Regions from separate parts of the Pseudomonas sp. FP2309 genome, predicted to be linked through region 1. Evidence: predicted binding sites of a transcription regulator. Region 1 holds the regulator's gene; each other region holds the start of a gene.
What was found. Region 1 encodes sigma-54, which starts transcription at its own class of promoters, with help from an activator protein. Its sites were predicted from a motif close to ANTGGCATNNANNTTGCTNT; they were not measured.
Positions count from the first base shown of each region.

Region 2: the regulator sigma-54 is predicted to act here: its motif matches at 1,170-1,189, upstream of flgB (flagellar basal body rod protein FlgB).
Region 3: the regulator sigma-54 is predicted to act here: its motif matches at 1,383-1,402, upstream of PSH59_RS19260 (circularly permuted type 2 ATP-grasp protein).

Region 1 is NZ_CP117439.1:981,090-984,362, forward strand. Features, by position in the region: gene rapZ (RNase adapter RapZ) at 1-353, opposite strand, end outside; gene ptsN (PTS IIA-like nitrogen regulatory protein PtsN) at 356-820, opposite strand; gene hpf (ribosome hibernation-promoting factor, HPF/YfiA family) at 831-1,136, opposite strand; gene PSH59_RS04360 (RNA polymerase factor sigma-54) at 1,212-2,705, opposite strand; gene lptB (LPS export ABC transporter ATP-binding protein) at 2,903-3,273, opposite strand, start outside.
Region 2 is NZ_CP117439.1:4,270,203-4,273,475, forward strand. Features, by position in the region: gene flgD (flagellar hook assembly protein FlgD) at 1-256, opposite strand, end outside; gene flgC (flagellar basal body rod protein FlgC) at 273-716, opposite strand; gene flgB (flagellar basal body rod protein FlgB) at 720-1,127, opposite strand; gene cheR (protein-glutamate O-methyltransferase CheR) at 1,469-2,296, opposite strand; gene PSH59_RS19595 (chemotaxis protein CheV) at 2,346-3,272, opposite strand.
Region 3 is NZ_CP117439.1:4,205,794-4,209,066, forward strand. Features, by position in the region: gene PSH59_RS19260 (circularly permuted type 2 ATP-grasp protein) at 1-1,349, opposite strand, end outside; gene PSH59_RS19265 (ribonuclease E inhibitor RraB) at 1,752-2,093, opposite strand; gene PSH59_RS19270 (hypothetical protein) at 2,308-2,544, opposite strand; gene PSH59_RS19275 (START domain-containing protein) at 2,648-3,253, opposite strand.

The DNA.
Region 1 (3,273 bases):
GCGAGGGAACGATGCGGGCTGCTGAGGGGGTGGCGACGACGGGTCTCTGAGAAGCGCTTGAGCAACGTCTCCTCGTCGGCATCCAGGTACAGCACGTCGCAATGAATGTGTTTGGCGCGCACTTCCTCAAGCAGTTCCGGGAAGCGCGAAAGATGGCTGGGCAGGTTACGGGCGTCAATCGAAACAGCAACCAGCGGTTGTGCGAGTTCGGTGTGGATCAAAGCGCGTTCTGCCAGCTCAGGCAGCAGGCCGGCCGGCAGGTTGTCGATGCAATAGAAACCGCTGTCCTCAAGAACATTGAGGGCGGTGCTTTTACCCGAGCCGGAGCGGCCGCTGACGATGATCAAACGCATGATTACTGCCCGCTTTGTTCATCCAGGACAACTTGATACAGCGCCCCATTGCTGTTGGCGCTGCGCAGTTTGTCGCGTACTTCCTTGCGGTCGAGCATGCTGGCGATCTGCCGAAGCAGTTCCAGGTGTGCATCGGTGGCAGCTTCCGGGACCAGCAGAACGAACAGCAGGTCGACCGGGGCGCCATCGATGGCGTCGAAATCGATAGGGGCGTCCAAGTGCAGCAGGGCGCTTACGGGGGACTCGCAGCCTTTGAGGCGGCAGTGAGGAATCGCGATGCCGTTGCCAAAACCGGTGGAACCGAGTTTTTCACGGGCAATCAGGGCCTCGAAGACATCTTGCATCTCCAGATCCGGCACTTCGCGTGCGATCAGGTTGGCAATTTGTTCGAGGGCTTTCTTCTTGCTGCCGCCCGGCGCGTTCACGAGGGAACGGCCGGGGGTCAGGATGGTTTCAAGTCGGATCATGGGGGGGGAGTTAACGACCTGTGCCCTGAAGCAGGCTCAGATTCTTTTCCTTATGCTTTTTGAGTTGGCGGTCAAGCTTGTCTGTGAGCAAGTCGATTGATGCATACATGTCTTCATGCTCGGCATTGGCTACCACTTCGCCGCCGGGTATCTGAAGTGTCGCTTCGATTTTCTGCTGAAGCTTGTCGACCTTCATGATGACCTGCACGTTGGTGATCTTGTCGAAATGGCCCTCAAGCTTCCTAAGCTTCTGCTCTACGTAGTCGCGTAGTGGAGGGGTGACTTCTACATGGTGTCCACTGATGTTGACTTGCATACAGCTTCTCCTTCGTTGCCAGTGCATAAAGCGGTGGGCAGGAATACCCACCACTGGAACGCTGTGGCCCGCCCGTCACATCAAACGCTTACGCTCGCTGGAAGGCGCGATCCCAAGGGATTCGCGGTACTTGGCGACGGTTCGACGGGCGACCTGAATGCCTTGTGCCTCCAGTAAACCAGCGATCTTGCTGTCACTCAACGGCTTTTTCTGATTTTCCGCGGCAACCAGTTTTTTGATGATCGCGCGGATCGCTGTGGACGAGCATTCGCCGCCTTCGGAGGTGCTTACATGGCTGGAGAAAAAGTATTTCAACTCATAGATACCCCGTGGGGTATGCATGAATTTTTGCGTCGTTACCCGTGAAATCGTTGATTCGTGCATGCCCACCGCTTCTGCGATGTCATGCAGCACCAGGGGTTTCATTGCCTCGTCGCCATATTCCAGGAAGCCGCGCTGGTGCTCGACGATCTGGGTGGCGACTTTCATCAGGGTTTCGTTGCGGCTTTGCAGGCTCTTGATAAACCAGCGCGCTTCCTGCAACTGGTTGCGCATGAAGGTGTTGTCGGCACTGGTGTCGGCGCGACGCACGAAACCGGCATATTGCGGGTTGACCCGCAGACGTGGCACCGACTCCTGGTTCAGCTCTACCAGCCAGCGTTCGTTGTCTTTGCGCACAATCACATCGGGTACAACGTATTCGGCTTCGCTGGATTCGATCTGCGAGCCCGGGCGTGGGTTGAGGCTTTGCACCAGCTCGATAACCTGGCGCAGTTCGTCTTCCTTGAGTTTCATGCGGCGCATCAACTGGCTGTAGTCGCGGCTGCCCAGCAGGTCGATGTAGTCAGTGACCAGTCGTTGGGCTTCGGCCAGCCAAGGCGTCTTGGCGGGCAACTGGCGCAGTTGCAGCAGCAGGCATTCGCTCAAGGTGCGGGCGCCGATACCGGCAGGCTCGAACTGCTGGATGCGGTGCAGCACGGCTTCGATTTCGTCCAGCTCGATGTCCAGCTCCGGATCGAAGGCCTCTAGTATTTCTTCGAGTGTCTCGTCCAGATAGCCCTGGTTGTTAATGCAATCGATCAGGGTGACAGCGATCAGACGATCGGTGTCGGACATCGGTGCCAGGTTCAATTGCCACAACAGATGGCTCTGCAGGCTCTCGCCGACGGAGGTGCGGGTGGTGAAGTCCCACTCGTCATCGTCGTTGCTGGGCAGGCTGCTGGCGCTGGTCTGGTAGACGTCTTCCCAGGCAGTGTCCACCGGGAGTTCGTTGGGAATGCGCTCGTTCCATTCGCCTTCCTCGAGGTTGTCCACCGTCGGGGCCGTTTCCTGGTAAGAGGGTTCCTGAACGTCGGAATTGGGTTTTTGCTCGATGTTGTCGGCCAGCGGGTCTGCATTATCGAAGTCGTCGCCTTCTTCCTGGCGTTCGAGCATCGGATTGGACTCCAGGGCCTCCTGGATTTCCTGTTGCAGGTCCAGCGTCGACAATTGGAGCAGGCGGATGGCCTGTTGCAGCTGCGGTGTCATCGTCAGCTGCTGGCCCATTCTCAGGACTAGCGATGGTTTCATGGCAGGGGCTTAACACCTTATTCGCCGGCGCAATGCGCCATCCACGACAGGGCGCGTGAGCGCCAAACATAAGCAAATTATATGCCTGATATCGAGGGCTTTGCCTAGAGCGCGGTAACAATAAAAATCCGGAGGTTTTCTATTAATGTCCGCGCTTAAGGCAAGCTACCTGCCACCACCTTCAATAGCCGGTGGATTTACAGGCGGAACTCGTGACCCAGGTACACTTCCTTGACCAGTTCGTTGGCCAGGATGGTTGCGGAGTCGCCTTCGGCGATCAGCTGGCCATCGTTGACGATGTAAGCGGTTTCGCAGATATCGAGGGTCTCGCGCACGTTGTGGTCGGTGATCAGCACACCGATACCCTTGGCCTTGAGGTGATGGATGATCTGCTTGATGTCTCCAACCGAAATGGGGTCAACGCCGGCAAACGGCTCGTCCAGCAGGATGAACTTGGGTGCGGTCGCCAGGGCGCGGGCGATCTCCACGCGGCGACGCTCGCCGCCCGACAGGCTCATGCCCAGGTTGTCGCGGATGTGGTTGATGTGGAACTCCTGCAGCAGGCTTT
Region 2 (3,273 bases), 2.4 Mb from region 1:
TCAGGGTGTTGATGCCTTCCAGGCTGCTGAATTGCGCCAGCTGGGCCACGAAAGCGCCGTTGTCCTGAGGCGACAGCGGGTTCTGGTTTTTCAGTTGAGTCACCAGCAGTTGCAGGAATGCATCCTTGCCCAGCGACTGGCTTCCCGTCGCCGTCTTGGAAGCGTCACTGACACTGCTGTTATTTGTCGCGGTCTGGACCTTGGAGTTGAAAAGGTCCTGGACCGCTGAGTTGGTCGTGGTATCAACAATGGCCATTCGTTGGCGCCCCTTATCACTGACCCAGGGTCAGGACCTTCTGCATCATGGTTTTGGCGGTGTTCATCATTTCCGCGTTGGTCTGGAACGAGCGACTGGCGGAAATCATGTCTGCCATTTCCTCGACCACGTTGACGTTCGGGTAATACACGTAGCCTTTTTCGTTCGCCGCCGGGTGGTTAGGCTCGTAGCGCGCTTCGAGGTTGCTCTGATCTTCGACCACGCCAAGCACCTGCACGCCTTTGCCGGCGGCATCCTGTTCCTGGAACAACGAGTCGCTACCGCCGTTCTGGCCCGCCTGGAACATGGTGGCGAACACCGGGTGACGGGCGCGGTAGGTTTGGTCAATGCTCGAAGACACGGTCTCGGCGTTGGCGATGTTACTGGCGACGGTGTTCAGACGCGTGGTCTGGGCGCTCATGCCGCTACCGGCAATATTGAAAACACTGGACAGGGACATGGCTTACTCTCCACGCAGGGCTGACATCAGCCCTTTGAATTTGCTGTTGAGCAGGGTAAAGCTGGCCTGAAAGTTCACCGAGTTCTCGGCATAGTTCGATTGCTCCAACTGGGCGTCGACGGTGTTCTGGTCGATCGACGGCTGCATCGGCGTGCGATAAAGCAGCGACTCGTCACCACTGCTCAGGCCTTGCGCTTCGATATGACGGCTGTTGGTCATATTCAAGGCGAAGGTGCCGTTTTTGGTCTTGTCCTGCTGCGCGGCGAGCACGGCGGAGAAGTCCAGGTCCCGAGCCTTGTAGTTCGGGGTATCGGCGTTGGCAATGTTGTTGGCCAGGACTTCGGCACGCTGGGCGCGGAAGCCCAGGGCTTGTTCGTGGATACCGAGCGCTTTATCGAAGCTGATGCTCATGGCGGAAACCTTTAGGCTGACCTGCTGTTCGTTAACAGGGTTATAGCAAGGTGCATGCCAATTCTTCGAGGGCCCGTATATCAAGGGTTTGCGGGGCGCTTGCTGGCGGCAATGCCAGAAAAGCGGCAACGGGTTTCCGCGTGGCGCCAGTAAAGCGGCAATGGGGGGTTGCCGCTTTACTGGGATTTGCCGCAAAAAAATGTGGGAGTGGACTTGTGTGGGCGTTGGCTTGCCTGCGATTGCATCACCTCGGTTTAAATGACAAACCGAGGCGCCTGCATCGCGGGCAAGCCCTGCTCCCACACAAGCCCAGCTCCCACATTGATCGAGTGAACTCGGGCTTACTTGGCCTGGTAGATGATCCCAGGGCTGCACTGCACCATTTGGAAGTGATCCGGCAGGCCGTTCAGCGCTTCCGAAGCCCCCAGGAACAGGTAGCCGCCACGCTTGAGCGTGCCGTGGATGCGCAACAGGATGTCTTTCTTCACCTCGGCCGAGAAGTAGATCAGCACGTTGCGGCAAAACACCATGTCGAACTTGCCCAGGCTGGCGTAGCTGTCGAGCAGGTTGAACGAGCGAAACTCCACACGGCTCTTGATCGGTGCCTTGATCGCCCAGCGCCCCGCACCTTTGGAGTCGAAGTACCGCTGCAGGCGCTCCGGAGACAAACCACGCCCCAGAGCCAGGCTGTCGTACTCACCGGTCTTGCAGTTGTTGAGCATGGTGCCCGACAGATCAGTGGCGACAATTTGCGCCCCGGCCTTCAACTGCCCCATGTTGGTCCGCTCGAACTCATCGATGGCCATCGAGATGGAATACGGTTCCTGCCCCGAGGAACAGGCCGCCGACCAGATACGCAGGCGCTGGCCCGGGCTGGCCTTGATGGCCTCCGGGAGCACTTTGCTCTTGAGCACTTCAAAGGGGTAGGTGTCACGAAACCACAGGGTTTCGTTGGTGGTCATGGCATCGACCACCATTTCCTTGAGGCCACTGCGCGGCTGACCCTGGATCCGTTGAACCAACTCACCCAGGGATTTGATGCCCTGCTGTTCCATCAGTTTATTAAGACGACTGGATACCAAGTATTGCTTGTTTTCACCGAGCAATATGCCACAGGCCTTTTCCAGGAAGACCCGGAACTGTTCAAAATCCAAATTACCTGTAGACACTGATACCGCCTCTAAAATCGTATGACCGCCAGGGAGAAGACCCTGGCTGTTATTCTGCTGCCTTGATCCGGTCGACTACCCGGGATGCCAGGTCATCAGGACGGAATTTGGCCAGGAAGTCATCGGCACCGACCTTCTTGACCATCGCCTGGTTGAATACGCCCGACAACGAAGTATGCAGGACAATATGCAGTTTTTGCATGCGTGGATCGCTACGTATCTCGGCCGTGAGGGTATAGCCATCCATTTCCGGCATCTCGATGTCGGAAATCATCATCAAGAATTCTTCTTCCGGCTTCTTGCCCTCATCCACCAGTTTGCGCAGGTAATCCAGCGCCTGGCGGCCATCATTGAGCGCCACCACTTCCACGCCGACGGTCTGCAGGCAACGGGTCACCTGTTTGCGCGCCACCGAGGAGTCATCCACCGTGAGCACTCGCAGCGAGATCGCCTTGTGCGCCGTCTCGGCATCCACCACGCCCACGGAGATCGATTCCGAGGTTGGTGCCACTTCGGCGAGGATCTTCTCCACGTCGATGATTTCCACCAACTGGTTGTCGACGCGCGTCACTGCAGTGAGGTAGTGATCGCGGCCGGTGCCCTTGGGCGGCGGATGGATCTCTTCCCAGTTCATGTTGACGATGCGCTCCACCGAGCGCACCAGGAAACCCTGGGTCTTGGTGTTGTATTCGGTAATGATCACGAACGGGTTCTCACGATCCTGCAGGCCTGCCGAACTGGTCGCCAGGGCCAAGTCGAGAATCGGGATGGTCGCGCCACGGATGTTGGCCACGCCACACACCACCGGGCTGGACTTGGGCATGATCGTCAGCTTGGGGCACTGCAGCACTTCCCGCACCTTGAACACGTTAATGCCATACAGCTGCTTGCCATCCAGACGAAAAAGCAACAACTCCAGGCGATTCTGCCCTACCAGCTGTGTGCGCTGGTTTACTGAATCCATTACACCTGCCATG
Region 3 (3,273 bases), 2.4 Mb from region 1:
GAACCTTCGCGCAAGGCCACGCGGGTCAGGCCGCCCGGCACTACGCGGGTTTCTTTGCCGGACAAGACAAACGGGCGCAGGTCGATGTGCCGCGGCGCGATGCCGTTTTCGACAAAGGTCGGGCAGGTGGATAAACACAGGGTTGGCTGGGCGATATAGGCGTGGGGCTTGGCCTTGATACGGGCACGGAAGGCTTCGATTTCCTTTGCGGTGGACGCAGGCCCCACCAGCATGCCGTAGCCGCCGGAACCTTGGGTTTCCTTCACCACCAGCTCCGGCAGGTTGGCGAGCACGTGGGACAGTTCGTCGGGCTTGCGGCACTGGAAAGTAGGGACGTTCTTGAGGATCGGCTCTTCATCCAGGTAAAAACGGATCATCTCGGTGACGAAGGGGTACACCGACTTGTCATCCGCCACTCCGGTACCAATGGCATTGGCCAGCACCACATTGCCCGAGCGATAGGCCGCGAGCAGGCCGGGCACGCCGAGCATGGAGTCCGGGTTGAACGCCAGCGGGTCGAGGAACGCGTCGTCGAGGCGGCGATAGATCACATCCACCGCTTTGGGCCCGTCGGTGGTGCGCATGAACACGCGGTCGTCGCGCACGAACAGGTCGGCACCTTCCACCAGCTCCACACCCATTTCCCGCGCGAGAAACGCATGTTCAAAGAATGCGCTGTTGAAGCGCCCAGGCGTCAGCACCACCACGCTGGGGTTATCCAGGGGGCTGGAGCTTTTGAGGGTGTCGAGCAGCAGGTTGGGGTAATGGTCGATGGGCGCGATGCGCTGGGCGGCGAACAGCTCGGGGAACAGACGCATCATCATCTTGCGGTCTTCAAGCATGTAGCTCACGCCGCTGGGGGTACGCAGGTTGTCTTCCAGCACGTAGTAAGTGCCGTCGCCGTCGCGTACGAGGTCTACCCCCGAGACGTGGGAATACAGGTCGCGGTGCAGGTTCAAGCCCTGCATCGCCAGTTGGTACTGCTCGTTGGCCAGCACCTGTTCGGCGGGAATGATCCCGGCCTTGATGATGCGTTGGTCGTGATACAGGTCGGCGAGAAACATATTCAGCGCCTTGACCCGCTGGATGCAGCCACGCTCGACGATCCGCCATTCGCTGGCGGGAATACTGCGGGGAATGGTGTCGAAGGGAATCAGGCGCTCGGTACCCTGCTCGTCCCCATACAGGGTGAAGGTGATCCCGGCGCGGTGAAACAGCAAATCGGCTTCGCGCCGACGCTGGGCCAACAGGTCTGCCGGGGTGTCGGCCAACCAGCGGGCAAATTCGCGATAGTGCGGGCGAACCAGCCCTGCACCGTCGTACATCTCATCGTAATAAGTGCGGATCATGCCGTACTCCTTGTCACTCGGGACGCATGGACCTTCGCAAGGCCCGTGCCATCGGCATAAACACTTAAATATCAGTGCGTTGAATAAACGCGGGCAGTCTGGCGCACCCTCCTGGTGCGCAGATTGCCCGGTGTGTAGCGGCCTGCTTCAGCACAATGCAGGTTTTTGCTATCAACAGCATAGTCAGAGTTGATTTCACTGCCCGGCCACGCCTGCGGATAATCGCCCCATCTGCTGAATAACCTTTGGCGCTCCGCTCTTCCCTTTGGGCCACCCTTGTCGGGTGGCCTTTTTTTTGGTGCGTAAAAATGCAACGCAAGTTCCGCAACGCTTGCGCGCCGCGCAAACAAAATCGGCCAACCCTAAGGTCAGCCGATACGTTGTGTTGCGTATAACTTTGCACTACATCGGTAACGGACGTACCGGGTGCTTGACGCCCCACCCTTCGATGATTCCACCAAGGGGTTCCACCACTGCTTCAAAGTCCTGCTCGAAGTCTCCTATGCCGTCGTAGGTTGCAAACATGACTTTGCTCAACTCCAGGTACCAGGCGCCATCGTCGCGCGCACTGACCTGGGCGTTCAGGGACTCTCCACGAAACTCACCCGCAGCCCTGCGCGCCCGTTCCTCGTCCGGAAAAATCGCGTAGAACTCAATGGGGTGAAACCTTGAAAAGTCGAAGCCGCCTTCTTTCATGCGACGTAGAACGTGGGTGCTGATGTCTTCTTGATAGGCTGTGCTCATGAAACGTCCTCCTCAAACCGATGGATAGACTTTCCGTGCTTCCCAAAAGCCCGCGCGCTACCGGCGCGGGTACCACGGCAATAACATCACCACGGGAAAACAAGCATGTAGCTGACAAGACCAGACCTTAGCGATTCATTCGCTGATCTCGCTTGCAGAGTAGCGCGAAGCTTTCACCTCCACCAGTAGCGCCTGGAGGTGATACAGGGAATATTCAGGCGGCGGGAGAAATGTCGAGGATCTGGATGCTGTTCTGGTCTTTCAGAATCTTGACCGTAGGCTCTGCCTTGCGGCCCTCAAGGTCATTGAGGTCGAGCTCGGCGGCTACAGGTACCAGTTTGTTGCGAATCATGTGCGCAGCATCTTCGAGGCTGGGCTTTTGTTCGCAGGTGAACTGCTCCACGGATGTCTCGCCGTGATCATCAACGAAGGTAATGTGCCACGTTTGCATCGGTGCCTCCTCGATAAAGCCCGCGTGTGGGCTCACCTGTATCTGGACCTTGAGGGCTCGGTAAACGTTCCATTCAAGCCCTGAGGCACCGCGTCTATCGCGCTTATTGTTCAGCGTGGGTTTTCAAGGCTTTCAAGGTGTTGAACGGGGCGTCCACCACGAACTTGTTGGCCAGCCACGACGGCACGCTGCCGCCGGGCTCGGTGTGAACCTGGTAGGTGACTTCGGTTTCATTAGCACCCTTGGGGACCAGCTTCCAAAACCCCTCGACCTGGGCCACGCGCACGTAGCCTTTTTCTTCCGGCTTGTAGGTAGGCACGCCCTCAAGTTTGCGGGTCAGGCTGCCATCGGCATTCTTGGTGGTGGTGACGTGAATGTACGAATCACGATCGGTCACAGGGAACGGCGCCTTGAACTGGGTGTAGGTCCAGGCCTCGTCGCCTTTTTTATCCACCAGCTTCTGGGATTTGCATTCGTGAATCCACGCACAGGCGCCGGCGACGTCTTCCTGAAGCGCCTGGATCCTGGCAACGGGTGCCTTGATCAGAGTCACGCCGCGATACGCCTTGTACTTGGAGCCGGCAATTTCGCTCAGCGAAATCTTGATACCGTCTTCGTCCTTGGCGACTTGCCAGTCCTCAGCCTGGGCCGTGGCCGCAAACAACACCGTAACACCGCACAGCACAGCCATTCGTTTCAGCGAACCCATTGTTGTATTCCTTATTGAAG